DNA from 2 places in the Cytobacillus sp. Hz8 genome. Region 1 is predicted to be linked to the other one. Evidence: riboswitches for the same ligand, from Rfam matches in the RefSeq annotation. Region 1 holds a riboswitch; the other holds the start of a gene.

What was found. A riboswitch is a leader RNA that binds a small molecule or an ion and turns the genes downstream of it on or off. The one in region 1 is predicted to bind FMN.
Region 2: linked by a shared signal. The riboswitch ahead of ribD (bifunctional diaminohydroxyphosphoribosylaminopyrimidine deaminase/5-amino-6-(5-phosphoribosylamino)uracil reductase RibD) and the one ahead of ACE38V_RS03990 (ECF transporter S component) in region 1 are both predicted to bind FMN.

What each region holds. Positions count from the first base shown of each region.
Region 1 covers NZ_JBHKFI010000002.1:192,880-200,419, reverse strand. Annotated here, with positions in the region: gene ACE38V_RS04010 (RecQ family ATP-dependent DNA helicase) at 1-357, opposite strand, end outside; gene ACE38V_RS04005 (YpbB family protein) at 354-1,412, opposite strand; gene ACE38V_RS04000 (ferredoxin) at 1,711-1,959, shown strand; gene ACE38V_RS03995 (hypothetical protein) at 2,013-2,150, opposite strand; gene ACE38V_RS03990 (ECF transporter S component) at 2,376-2,957, opposite strand; FMN riboswitch at 3,126-3,262, opposite strand; gene ACE38V_RS03985 (manganese-dependent inorganic pyrophosphatase) at 3,418-4,353, shown strand; gene serA (phosphoglycerate dehydrogenase) at 4,596-6,170, shown strand; gene ACE38V_RS03975 (peptidoglycan DD-metalloendopeptidase family protein) at 6,249-7,178, opposite strand; gene ACE38V_RS03970 (GerMN domain-containing protein) at 7,380-7,540, opposite strand, start outside.
Region 2 covers NZ_JBHKFI010000007.1:110,219-117,758, forward strand. Annotated here, with positions in the region: gene ACE38V_RS10860 (MFS transporter) at 340-1,584, shown strand; gene ACE38V_RS10865 (MDR family MFS transporter) at 1,817-3,310, opposite strand; gene ACE38V_RS10870 (TetR/AcrR family transcriptional regulator C-terminal domain-containing protein) at 3,429-4,079, shown strand; FMN riboswitch at 4,179-4,325, shown strand; gene ribD (bifunctional diaminohydroxyphosphoribosylaminopyrimidine deaminase/5-amino-6-(5-phosphoribosylamino)uracil reductase RibD) at 4,461-5,543, shown strand; gene ribE (riboflavin synthase) at 5,557-6,216, shown strand; gene ACE38V_RS10885 (bifunctional 3,4-dihydroxy-2-butanone-4-phosphate synthase/GTP cyclohydrolase II) at 6,308-7,501, shown strand; gene ribH (6,7-dimethyl-8-ribityllumazine synthase) at 7,521-7,540, shown strand, end outside.

The sequences.
Region 1 (7,540 bases):
CGAATGGAAGGATAACATTTCTGGGGAAATAAAAATAAATTTATATGTGTGTAGATTTGATAATACCTTTCTCTTCTCATTTGAGCTCAAAAATGAATTCAGCGCAACAGCTTTCTTTTCACCCCTCATGGCCATTTGCTCAACTTGATCCTGCATTAATGATAATAATGGCGTGACAATCACGACACTACCAGATAATAAATAGCCTGGCAGTTGATAGCATAAAGATTTTCCCGTGCCTGTTGGCAGAACAGCTACAGTATCTCTTCCTTCAAGAATAGAGGATATTACTTCCCTTTGACCCGGTTTAAAAGCATTAAATTGAAAATAAGTGTGCAACGCTTCTTCAATATTCATTCTTCCACTCCATTTTTCGCTAATACTAATCTAATTTCAAAATAACTTGTTTCCTGCGCAAACTGGCGAATTTGCTTGAGTTGCCTTGAAGAGGCCTTTTTCGCTGCATTCATGATTTTTTTCTGTTTTTCAACGTTGACATATGGATGAATATCAAAATCCTTCAAGTTTATGGCAAGTTCAACTAAATGGTCTTCAATGGTGTTCCTCTTTAAATTTCGCATTAGGGCAATTTCATCAATTTTGTAACCTTTTTGAATCAATGCAAATGTCCTTTTGGTGGATTTTGTTAATGGCTCTTTCATCGGAATATCCTCAATAATCTTACAAAGGAAAGGAATCTCTGTCGGCTTTAATTGCATCCTTTCGAGCATATAATGAATGACATTTGTAAACTGAGCTTCATAATAATAGCCATCTAACTGCAATCGTTCTGATGCTTGTGTAGCTGTTAAACCAAAAGCCTCGAAACCTGATAGCCGAATGACAAAGGCAGATGGAAGAATATTTTTGGAGTCTTGCAAAAGAAGCATTAATTCCTGATATAAACATTTTGCCATTTCTGTTTTTTTTAATGTTGCATGATGAATAAATTTCTTTAGCCATAGTTGAATGTCCTTATCTTTTTGAACTGGCATATATTGTGTATGATGATGATTTAGATTTGAACATACTTGAACGAGCAGAGATAGCCTTTTCCAAAAGATATCTGTTTGGGGATGAAATTTCCATCCATTTAAATATTTTGGAATTGGATAGATTTTCAAGTTTTTATGTAATTGCTCTCTCCCTTTATCCGTTAGAATAAAATATTGATCATTTAATTCTTCTAAATAACCAGCTGAAAGCAAAGACCGAATTGCTTCATCAAACCTATTTCTTGTTACGTAGGGATAGAGTTGAAAAAATGAGGTCAACTGATACATGTGGGAATCTTGAATCGTTTGTGCCGATTTCTTCCCTTTTAATAAATGAAAGATCGAGTAGATTGTTCTTTCTGATTTGATTTTTTCTAAACAATAGAGAACAATAATTTCAAAGTAATTTTGTTTCATTATAATCACCCAATTTATGGTTTGTCCGATTTTACATAATTTCTTATTCGCGAGTCATCCTATAAAAGCCATTCTTTTGGTTATGATTCATTTTAACATGAATATAAGAGAAACAATGAATTAAGTATTAAATTAGGAAATTTTGTCATAAAGCTTATAATAATAACCAATCTCAGTATTTTTTCTATTGAAAAGTTAAGCATACAGTTTTACAATAGGTTTGAGGAATGGATTCCATATGGTTTTACCATGGGATGGAATAAAGGCACTATGTTTATTTTTTGGGAGGTTATTTTTCATGGCAAAGTATACAATTGTAGACAAAGAAACATGTATCGCATGTGGGGCATGCGGGGCAGCAGCACCAGATATTTATGATTACGACGATGAAGGTATTGCCTTCGTTACTCTAGACGATAATCAAGGAATTGTTGAAATTCCAGATGTATTAATCGATGATATGATGGATGCATTTGAAGGATGCCCAACTGATTCCATTAAAGTTGCTGAAGAAGCTTTTGACGGAAACCCTACAAAATTTGAATAATACCAAAAAAAGGACAGCTCTTTTCATGAGGGCTGTCCTTTTTGATTTCATTATTAAACTCTTTCCATAGAGCTTGTGGTTAGGACTCCACTGTTTTGGATTCGTCCAAACTGTCCGAATGTCCACTGTTTCGGACTCAATTGCTTCGAAATCCCCTTTCCTGTCCAAATAAACCCTTGTTTCGGACTCAATTGCTTCGAAATCTCCTTTTCCTGTCCAATTGAATCGCTGTTTTGGACTCGGCTCCTTTGGATTTCACTAAAGCTGTCCAAATAATTCTTTGATTCAGACATAATCCGTTTTTGTGCAAATATCCGAATGGTCTCTAACTATTTTATCCCAAAAACAAAGTCTTCAAAAATGCCTTCCATAAAAAAAGCAACGGTACAGTTTATTCCGTTGCTTTTTAATCTATATTATGCATTTCGGTATGAACTTTGTCTTCCTATCCATGAATGTAAACGAGTAAATATTAACATAAAGACAATACTCATTGCTAAGCCCTTCACAATATTAAACGGCAAAATACCCGTTACGATATATTGACGCAACTGTGGTCCGGACATAGCCGGTGAATTTAAAAAGAAAGTATAGGCTGGTAAGAAAACGAAATAATTCAAAAAACTCATCAAAATCGCCATGGTTACAGAACCAATAATTAATGCTAGTGTCATGCCTTTTTTCGTTTTTAATTTCAAGTAAATATAGTAGGTTGGTAAGACAAATAATATACCAGCAACAAAATTAGAGATATGACCTACAGGCACCCCTGTTTCACTACCAGTCATAAAATAATCTAGAACATTTTTTAAGAACTCCACTAAGATTCCAGCTAATGGTCCGATGATTAAAGTAGCAATTAATGCAGGTAAATCACTAAAGTCAATCATCAAAAATTTTGGAAATGGTGGTATTGGGAAGTTTAACAGCATAAGCACATACGCCAAACTACTTAACATCCCAATTGATACTAAAGCTTTAATACTAAATTTTTTCATCTTTTTCCTCTCTCCTTTTTAGGATCCCATCTCACCTAAAGAAGAAAGGTTCAGCAGTTTCATGCTTTTGTAAATAGAAAAACCCTCAAGCACATCACTTGAGGGAGAATTTACAAAGGCACGCCTAATAAACATTCAAAACCTGCAATTTTTGAACATCTGCAGAACCTCCACCTTCTCCCATCCAGACTATACTGTCGGCTTTGGAATCGCACCAAATCCTGCCTAAACGATTAGGCTCGCGGGCTTAGAAGAAAATTTTCATTACCGCCGATCGGGAATTACACCCTGCCCCGAAGATAGAACCATATTAAAATCAAGCTAATTATAACTCACTATTCTCTTTTTGTGAAGAAAAGTTGGTCAATTTGTAAAATATTTTGTTGAAAATACTAATTTATGATAAATTTATAGGGTAAATATGAAATACATAAAAGATTGATAAATAAAGGAGATTAACATGGAAAAGATTCTTATTTTCGGTCACAAAAATCCAGATACTGATTCAATTTGTTCTGCTTTAGCCTATGCTGATTTAAAAAGCAAATTAGGTCTAAATGTAGAACCTATTCGTTTAGGAAAAATTAACGGTGAGACTCAATATGCTTTAGATACTTTTAAGGCAGATGCCCCTCGATTAGTGGAAAATGTAGCTGAAGAAGTAAATGCAGTTATCCTTGTCGACCATAATGAAAGACAACAAAGTGCAAACGATATTGAAAAGGTTCGTATACTTGAGGTTATTGATCACCATCGTATTGCTAACTTTGAAACAAGTGATCCTTTATACTATCGAGCAGAACCTGTCGGCTGTACAGCAACCATTTTGAAAAAATTATATAAAGAACACGGTATAGGAATCCCGAAAAAAGTTGCTGGATTAATGCTTTCAGCCATTATTTCCGATTCTTTATTATTCAAGTCACCTACATGCACAGAAGAAGACATTGCTGCTGCACGTGAATTAGCTGAAATCGCCGAAGTAGATGCAGAAAGCTACGGTTTAGAAATGCTAAAAGCAGGAGCTGATTTAAGCGATAAATCTGTAGAACAATTAATTTCGCTTGATGCAAAAGAATTCCAGATGGGTAGTCAAAAAGTAGAAATTGCGCAAGTGAATGCTGTTGATATTCAAGATGTTCTTTCTCGTAAATCAGAAGTTGAAGCTGCCCTAAATAAAATCATTGACAGCAAAAATTTAGACCTATTCTTGTTTGTCATTACGGATATTTTAAATAATGATTCTACTGCAATCGCTCTTGGACGTTCTGCTGATGCTGTTGAAGAAGCTTACCAAGTACAATTGAAGGACCATACAGCCATTCTTAAAGGCGTCGTATCACGAAAAAAACAAATTGTTCCAGTTTTAACAGATATTCTGAATGCACGTGGTTAAGATTACTCCTTTTTCAAAAAACGCAGCCCATAATGGGCTGCGTTTTAACATATCATCTTTTTAAAGCACAAATAAATATGACATACCAATTTCAAAAAAATATATCATATTTTAAATTTTTTATGACTTTATTGATATAAAGCGTTTTCATTTAATGGCGAACATTCATTTGCAATTGACAGATAATTATTCGTTTTGTACAATAATCAGAAAATTATATCGTTTTTTCTGGGGGTTAAATCATGTTTAAAGTATTAGTGGCAGATGCCATAAGCGAAGTTGGATTGCAGCCATTATTAGAAATGGAGTCTGCAGAGGTTATTCAGAAAAAAGTAAATGATGCGGAGGTCGATTTAGACCAAATTGACGCCATCCTCGTTAGAAGTGCGACAAAAGTAACAGAAGAATTACTTGAAAAAATGCCACAATTAAAGATTATAGCCCGTGCTGGCGTTGGTGTTGATAATATTGATGTGCCTGCAGCGACAAAGCGCGGGGTCATCGTTGTGAATGCACCTGACGGAAATACTATTTCAACTGCTGAACATACCTTTGCGATGATGGCATCATTAATGAGAAATATCCCGCAAGCTTATCAATCAGTCAGAAATCTTGAATGGAAAAGAAATGCATTTATTGGAACTGAATTACATGGTAAAACTTTAGGTATTATTGGCTTAGGCAGAATTGGGTCTGAAATTGCCAAACGTGCGAAAGTATTTGGAATGGATGTCGCTGTTTTTGATCCATTTTTAACAAAAGACCGGGCAGCAAACTTGGGGGTTAAATCCTGCACTTTGGATGAAGTTTTACAACAGGCAGATATCATTACCGTCCATACCCCATTAACACCACAAACAAAAGGACTTATCAATGAAGAAGCCATTCGCAAAACGAAAAAAGGCGTTTACCTTTTAAACTGTGCTCGCGGTGGCATTATTGATGAACAGGCATTAGCAAGCGCCATTGGCAGCGGTCATGTAGCCGGTGCTGCACTTGATGTGTTTGTAACTGAACCACCAGGTGAACATCCTTTATTCAAATTTGATAATGTAATCTTTACTCCACATTTAGGTGCCTCTACAAAAGAAGCACAATTAAATGTTGCAACTCAAGTAGCAAAAGAGGTACGAACCTTCTTTGAAGGAAAGCCTGTCTCAAATTCTATTAATCTACCAGCAATGTCTAAAGATATTTATGAAAAGATCCATCCTTTCCATAGCCTTGCAAAGCAAATTGGTTCAATCGTTTCTCAATCACAAAAAGACGTTATTCTTGAATTAACGGTAACCTATTCTGGATCCGTTACAAACCTAGAAACGAATTATTTAACTAAAGCATTACTTTCTGGCTTCTTTAAAAATCGCATTGATGTCAATGTCAATGAAGTAAATGCGCTTGTCATTGCCAAGGAACGTGGGATGACAGTTGGTGAAAAAGTTTCAACCAATTCTTTTGGTTATGATAATTGCATTGAAGTGAAGGCAAAAGGGGAAGATTTTGAATTTATCGTTCGTGGAACTTATGTTGACCATTACGGTTCAAGAATTGTCTTCTTAAATGGTTTTAATATTGACCTTGTTCCTGAAGGTAATTTATTGTATATCCAACACATTGACCGTCCTGGGGTCATCGGACGCGTTGGAAATATCTTAGGTGAAAAGGGAATTAATATCGCCACTATGCAGGTAGGTAGAAAAAATGCAGGTGGAGATGCGATCATGGTCTTAACTTTTGATAAGCCATTAGATGATGAATCCTTTACACTTTTAAGTCAGCAGGATGATATTATTTCCATTAACCGAATTTTGCTTTAAAAAAAATAAGCGGGAAGAATAGACTCATTTTTCCCGCTTATTTTAACTTTATATTGTAGACAATTCTTATCTATTGCATCAAGGTAATTTGATCATTTCTTTCGGTCTAATGATATCATTTGTTCGTTGATTCAGTGCCTTTATTTTTTGAACAGATGTATTTGCCTTTTTCGCTATCATTGTGAGTGTATCCCCTTGCTTGACAATATAGCGCTTGTTTTGTTCACGTACCATTAATTTTTGGTTAGCCTTAATCTCATCCGCTTCAAGATTATTCATTGATTTTATCATCTCAACGGTTGTTCCATAGCTCTTGGCAATCGACCATAATGTTTCCCCTTGCTTGACAATATGAAAATGGTTTTCTGAATCTGATTTTTTCTTTTCAATTGCTTTATGTTCTTTATTCTCTACTCTTTCATTTGAGAGACGCAGCTGAGCAGCTGCCTCTATTACTTCTTCTTTTAACACTCTTTTATGTAAAGCATACACGGTTTGTCCAATTTTCCCTCCTCCTAAGGCAAAAACTGGGTCCATTGCATTCTTCTTGTCAAATGTCCATTTATTCTTATGTACTTCAAAATGGAGATGAACTCCGGATGAATCTCCTGTATTCCCCATTTCTCCAATTAGCTCTCCTTGGTTAACTTTTTTTCCTTCTTCAACCAATCGACTCTTTAAATGTGCATACACCGTCTCTGTATGGTTCTTGTGCTTAATAAATATCACATTTCCATAAGATGTCGAGTAATAAGATTTAGTAACTTCTCCGTCATCCACGGCATGGATAGGAGCCCCATAGCCGGCTGCAATATCGATGCCTTTATGTTGCCCATTTCTTGTTCCATATAGATCCGTAATCGTACCATTTGCCGGCCATACCCAATCCTTTGTTGCTTCTGAAATATCAAATGTTGCCGCTTGAGAGTGCTTTCCTCCAAGAAATAATAAGCTAACACAGAGCGCCATTAACCCTGCAATTAATAATCTTTTTAAATAGTCTCGCATTCTCTTCCTCCTTGTTCTTGTACCCCCTTTTTACATTATGACAACATGTTCTATTTTAGAACTTCACGTCAGTTAAGAGTACAAATCCAAAAGCACATTTGTTATTATTTGGACATTTTTCACCTTTTTATGCAAAAATCTCACAATAATATTTTTGAAAACAAAAAAACTGACCTATAAAAGTCAGTTTTTCTAATCCCACTATTGATTGATAAACTCTTTATTTGCCGCTACAGGAACATTTAAGTCCTTTGAAATTTGAAATTTTCCAATTTGCTCTGTAGGCGGATTTTCAAATTTTACCTTATCATAATTGAAGTCCTTTGCTGTTAGTAATATTGCTTCAATCATCTGCAGAGTTC
Region 2 (7,540 bases), on a different contig from region 1:
TAATAAAATTTTTCCAAAAAGTATTGGTTATTTCTTGAAAATTTAGTGGAAATCAGCTACAATAAACAAACAATTACTTGAAAGGGTGACCATGGGGCGATGATCTTCTAATCTTATTCTTAATGTATTTTCGTTTAATATCGAAGTTATTTTGAATAGGATTAGTCTATTATTTTAACGGAAACAGATTGTCGTAAGTATAATACTAAGATGTATTATGTCTTTTTCTGTGGTTTTTGATGACTCCTCCTATCCAAAAATAACGGATAGGAGGTTTTTTGCGTTCATTGTTTAAATATTTCGTTTGCTTAATAAAGAAAAAAGAGTCGCTATTTTGAAATGGAAAAGAGGGATAATATGACTCAATTATTAAAAAATCGATTTGTTCGAGCTATTTTTCTTTCGGCTTTGTTTTTACAGGCAGGAATTTGGATACGGAATTTTGCCGTACTTTTATTTGTAATGGAGAAAACAAATGGAGATGCTTTTGCGGTTTCAATGATCTCAGTTGCGGAATTCGCTCCAATCTTTATTTTTTCCTTTATTGGGGGAACCTTTGCGGACCGCTGGCGGCCAAAGAGAACCATGGTCTGGTGTGATTTATTAAGTGCGGTTTCTGTTTTTCTTGTATTGGCTGCTCTTATGCTGGGTTCTTGGAAGATCATCTTTTTTGTGACGCTTATTTCATCGATTCTTTCTCAATTTTCTCAGCCATCCGGTATGAAGCTTTTTAAGATGCATTTAGGTCCAGAATTAATTCAATCAGCAATGTCCATTTATCAAACGATCTTTGCTATTTTCATGGTATTAGGTCCGGCACTCGGAACTACTGTTTATCAGCAAGTAGGAATTGATGTATCGATTGCAATCACAGGAGTGGCTTTTCTACTTTCAGCTGCCGCATTAACCTTTATACCCGCTGATCATAAAATGGAGAAGGTGGCGCACACCACTTCTTTATTAGAGGAGATGAAGAGTGGGATCCGTTATGTTTGGGGTAAGAAGGAATTAAAACTATTGGGGTTATGCTTTATGGCTGCTGGTCTTGCTATGGGATTAATTCAGCCTTTAGCAATATTTCTTGTTACGGAACGTTTGGAACTAGTAAAGGAAAGCCTGCAATGGTTATTAATGGCGAACGGAATTGGCATGATTTTGGGTGGAATGGTTTCTGTGATGTTTGCAAAAACCGTTCCGCCACAAAGGTTGCTGATGCTGGGGATGTTGGTAAATGCTATCGGATTAAGTGTTGTGGGCTTTTCAACTGATCTTTCGATTACCTTGATTGCTCAGTTTGTCAGTGGTTTATTCTTCCCATGTGTTCAAATTGGAATTAACACATTAATTTTACAAAATACGGATGCTGACTACATTGGGAGAGTCAATGGTACGTTAAGTCCTTTATTTTCAGGGGCGATGGTTTTAACGATGAGTATTTCAGGTGTGATGAAGGAATTGCTTTCGATTATTTCGATGTATCAAATATCCGCCATCCTTTTCTTCATCGGCTTGCTTGTCATTATGCCGATTTATCATTTGAAGGCAAAGAATATCGAAGGGATGCTTTCTAAGGAGAAGGCATAATGGTAAAAGAAAAATCCATGCGAGCTGCATGGATTTTTCTTTTATACTTTCTTAAAGTATAAATTGGCAGCAATGATGAGAATTCGACGTAGTGGCCAATTCTAGGAATAAAGTATAAGTGCACAAAGGGAGGCTTCCGAGAGACGCTTCGCAGCCGAAAAAAGCGTTTTTCTTTTTTCGGTGAACTACGCCTCTGTCTTCGCCTGAAGGCTCGCCAATCGGCGAGTTTTCTTTATCCCTCTAAATGTAATTGTGAATCGGTCGCTTTTTCTTTGCTCATTAATAGGATAAAGATGATTCCAATGGCTAGAGGAACGAGGGTCCAAATGAAAGTTGTCGTAATTGAGTGAGACAAGACTTCTGTGATTTTCTTCAGAACCGTTGCGGGAATATGGGCACGCATTTCTGGTGATAAAATGGCGCGGCTATCATTACTCTCTCCATGCTGCATGAAATAATCTGGTAGCCCTGTGGAAAAACTGTTCTTTTGTATAACACCGAATATGGTAATCCCCAAAGTCATTCCTAAAGATTTTAAGAAATTACTTGCTGAACTGGCAATTCCTCTTTGTTGCGGAAGTGCTTTTTGAAGAGCACTCATTCCGAGGATAGAAAATGAGGGACCTACTCCAAGTCCGATAATCATCATATAGATAGTCACCATCCATCGTGGTGTGGATACTTCCAGTGTTCCAAGTAGGATAGTGCCAATAGCAGTGATCACCCCAGAGACAATCATGATGGATTTATAGCTAAATTTATTGGCTAAGGTACCTCCTAAGGCTGCTGCAATACTAGAGGTAACCATCATTGGTAACAGTAATAGTCCAGAGTTTGTAGCCGTTCCTCCTGTGACCCCTTGAATATAAAGGGGAATATAAACAGTCGACACCATAAAGACAGCACCATAAAACATTCCTGTAAATACACTTGTTGTATATAGACGTTCTTTAAATAAGCTGAAAGGCAGAATAGGATCCTTCGCTGTCTTTTCCACAAAAAGAAAAACAATAAAACAAACGATTGATAAGATAAATAATGAGATAATTTGCCATGAGTTCCATTCGTAGGTATCTCCACCTAACTCGAGCGCAAACATCAGGGAGACAGAAAAGCTGACAAGGAAAATGGCACCTGCCCAGTCAATGACTTGACGGGTATGAACCTTTGATTCGTTATAAAAGAAGATAATTAAGGCTAAAGCAATGAACCCGATTGGGAGATTGATATAGAAAATCCAGCGCCAATTGAAATGATCGGTAATAAATGAACCTAATAAAGGTCCGGCAATACTTGATAATCCAAATACAGCTCCAAACATTCCACTCATTTTTCCACGAGCTTCACTTGGAACGACATCCCAGATAATCGTAAAGGCAATGGGCATTAAGGCACTTCCGCCAATTCCTTGAATTGCACGGAAAATACATAGCTGAACCATCGATTGCGCCAATCCACACAGAACGGAGCCTGTTAAAAATAAAAAGATTCCAAAGACGTAAAATCTTTTGCGGCCATACATATCGGATAATTTTCCAAAAATCGGCATACCCGCCATTTCGGATACGAGATAGGCTGAGGTTACCCAAACATATTTATCTAATCCACTTAAATCGCCAATGATAGAGCCCATACTTGTCGCAACAATCGTGCTATCTAGTGAGGCGATAAAAATTCCTAATATAAGTGCAGCCATGACCGGCATTAATTTTGTTTCTTTTTTCATAAATTTCCTCTTTTCTTTAACATTGTTAAATGATATATGTTAATTTAACATCGTTAAATTAATTTGTAAAGCAATCAATTTAAAAACCATATACAATAAATATATTGAGGTGGCGGTCATGACTAAGAAGAGCGTCAATAAAGAAACGATAACAGAAGCTGCATTAGAAATTTTGGAGGAGAAGGGACTATCTCATTTAACGATGAGAAATGTGGCAAAGAAGCTTGATGTGAAAGCACCTGCTCTTTATTGGTATATAAAAAACAAACAGGAGTTACTCCAATTAATTGCAGAGCATATTTGTAACCAAATACAATTGCCGCAGCAAAAGGATAATTGGGTTGAGGAGATTATTTTATTATCAATCGAAATAAGACGAATTTTGTTAGCAATACCGGATGGGGCAGAAATTATGATGGATACTCTTCCAATTACAGAAAAGCGCCTCTATTTAATCAATGGAACCCTTGGGATCTTCCATCGCGCCCATTTTACCGATGAGCAAGCGTTTTTAGCAACAACACTTGTAGATAGCTATGTAACTTCTTTTGTTCTAGATGAGCAAAAGCAGCAGAAAATGCTTCGTGAGATTGGGTATGAAGAGGTAAAAAAGCAGTTTTTTGAAGCGATTACAGCTATTCCTAAGAAAGCCATTCCTTTTGTTTACCATCATATGTTATCTCCAAAGTCAAAAGTCAATGACGAAGAAAGTTTTTTAAAAGGACTGAACATGATCATTGCTGGTATGAAAGCCCAATTGAATATATAGTAATAATGGAAAATACGAAATATTTATAGTAAAAATGGAGTGATTCGATTAATTTTTTGGATGTAAAGTAATTTTTACTGTATAATATGATTAAATCAATAGTTCCTTCGGGGTCGGGTGTAATTCCCAACCGGCGGTGATGAAGCTTATGGCTTCTTAGTCCGTGACCCGGTTAACAAATGTTAAACGGTGGATCTGGTGAAACTCCAGGGCCGACAGTAAAAGTCTGGATGGGAGAAGGAAAAAATATCTTGGATGTCAAAGGGTGAAGTATGTCAATTTTACCCCTTTATTTATCTATGTATATGAATGAACTCTAAAACCCTGAAGTTGAGAATTTTCTCCTTCAGGGTTTTTTTGTAGAAAGGAGCTGAAAAAGTTATGAGTGATCAATCTTATATGAGACTTGCCATTGAGATGGCTAAAAGTGCTACAGGACAAACTTCTCCAAACCCCGTTGTTGGTGCTGTTGTGGTAAAAAACAATCAAATTGTTGGTCTAGGTGCTCATTTAAAAGCTGGGGAACCCCACGCAGAGGTTCATGCTATTCAAATGGCAGGTGAAAAAGCAAAAGATGCCACAATATATGTGACATTAGAGCCATGCAGTCATTTTGGAAAAACACCGCCCTGTGCTGATTTAGTCATTAAGTCAGGAATTAAACGGGTGGTGATTGCGGCAACGGATCCGAATCCTCAGGTGGCTGGCAGAGGTATCGAAAAAATGTGTGCACGTGGCTTGGAGGTCGAAGTTGGGCTTTTAAAGGACGAAGCGGAGGCACTTAATCAGGTGTTCTATCATTACATTCAAACCGGACTTCCCTTTGTAACATTGAAAACTGCCATGAGCTTAGATGGAAAGATCGCTACTTCAAGTGGTCATAGCCGCTGGATAACAGGTGAAGAAGCACGAGAGGATGTCCATTATTATCGACATCGTCATGATGCTATTCTTGTTGGCGTTAATACCGTTTTAAAAGATAATCCCAGTTTAACGACAAGATTGCCTGGTGGTGGGAAAAATCCGATTCGAATCATTTTAGATACCCATCTTCGAACGCCTTTAGATTCAACGATTATTATGGATGGTAAAGCGGAGACTTGGATTGTAACCGGTTCTGAGGCTGAAATGAGTAAAGTGAAGGAGATGGAAAAACGGGGAGTTGAAGTCATTCCGCTAGATACTCCAACAGTCAAAATTCCGCTGATGTTAAAGATGATGGGATTAAAAGGTGTCACTTCGATCTTTGTAGAGGGAGGATCAGAGGTACATGGAAGCTTTCTTCAAGAAAAGGCCTTTCAACAACTTATTGTCTATTTCGCGCCGAGAATAATTGGTGGGCGAGATGCTCCTTCTTCCTTTGGAGGAGAGGGGATTCAAGTAATGAGCGAAGCGCTAGAAGTGAATATTATAAATGTAGAGAAGGTTGGCCAGGATATACGGGTTATTGCAGTTCCGAAATAAGGAGGGATGAAAAGTGTTTACAGGAATTGTAGAAGAAATGGGGACGATTTCGGCCATTAAGCAAACGAGAGAGTCCATTGTGATGACGATAGGTGCCAATACTATCTTTGAGGATATGGCAACAGGGGCGAGTATCGCTGTGAATGGTGTTTGCTTAACGGTCACTTCCTTTACGGATAAATCATTTTCTGTTGATGTCATGCCGGAAACTTTTCGGGCTACAGGCCTAAAGGTCTTAAAGAGAGGTTCAAAAGTGAATCTAGAACGGGCCATGGGAATGACTGGACGCTTCGGAGGTCATTTTGTTTCGGGGCATGTAGATGGTGTTGGAAGGATTTTAAAGAAAACTCCGGTTGATAATGCTGTCTATTATGAAATAGAAGCACCAGAAGAGATTCTTCACTATATTATTTTAAAAGGTTCTGTTGCAATAGATGGGACAAGTTTAACTGTCTTTGGGCTCAGTGATTCCACTTTTACCATTTCTCTTATTCCGCATACATTGGATGAAACGGTGATAGGGATGAAAGGTTCAGGTGAAATCGTCAATTTAGAATGTGACATGCTAAGTAAATATGTGGCGCACTTTCTCTCATCAAGATCTGGACAAGGGCGGAAGGATAAGCAATCTAATATGACAATGGCCTTTTTAGAGGAGCATGGATTTAATTAATTAAAAAAGAGTATTTATATTAGACTGCAATTAAAAAGCAACAGATTATATGAACACAAACTTATATGATGAACGATTGGAGTGGAGCTTGGTGTTTGATACCATTGAAGAAGGTATATCAGAATTAAAACGCGGCAACGTCGTGATTGTTTGTGATGATGAAGACCGGGAAAATGAAGGAGATTTTATTGCACTGGCTGAAAAGGCAACACCTGAGGTAATTAATTTTATGATTAAGCATGGCAGGGGCCTTGTCTGTGTACCTGTAGATGAAGAAATCGCTGAAAAGCTAAGATTAATTCCGATGACGAGCCATAATACAGACCCACATGGAACAGCCTTTACAATAAGTGTTGATCATAAAACAACAACTACCGGTATTTCTGCATTTGAACGTTCGGCAACGATTATGAATTTAATTCATGAAGATGCGAAGGCCGCTGATTTTAAACGTCCTGGGCATATCTTTCCGCTGATTGCGAAAAAAGGCGGGGTGTTAAGGCGGGCAGGGCATACAGAGGCCGCCGTTGATTTGGCGAAAATATGTGGTGCTCGTCCAGCAGGGGCTATTTGTGAAATTATTAAAGAAGATGGGACAATGGCGAGGGTTCCCGATTTACAGGAGATTGCGAAGGAATTTGGTATCAAAATGATTACGATTAAAGATTTGATTGAATATCGTAATCGCGAGGAAAAACTTGTTACTCGAGAGGTGGAAATTCATCTTCCAACTGAATATGGAGATTTCCAAGCTGTAGGATACTCAAATTTAGTTGATAATAAGGAGCATATTGCGTTAGTAAAAGGGGATATTCACTCAGATGAACCGATCCTTGTCAGAGTTCATTCGGAATGCTTGACAGGGGATGTATTTGGCTCTTATCGCTGCGACTGCGGTCCACAGCTGCATGCGGCTTTAACCCAGATCGAACAAGAGAGAAGAGGAGTTCTTCTATATATGCGTCAGGAAGGTAGAGGAATTGGACTATTAAATAAATTAAAGGCTTATAAGCTTCAAGAAGAAGGATATGATACGGTGGAAGCCAATGAAAAGCTTGGATTTGGCGCTGATTTACGAGAGTATGGCATTGGTGCACAAATTCTTAAGGATTTAGGAATTAAAAAAATGAAATTACTTACAAATAATCCGAGGAAAATAACGGGATTAAATGGCTATGGCCTTGAGGTGGTTGAACGTATTCCTTTGCAAATAAAGGCAAGAAAGGAAAATCAACATTATCTCAAAACGAAATCAGAAAAACTAGGGCATTTATTCCACATATAGAAAGGGAGGAAGTATGATAATGGCAAAAACGTTTGAGGG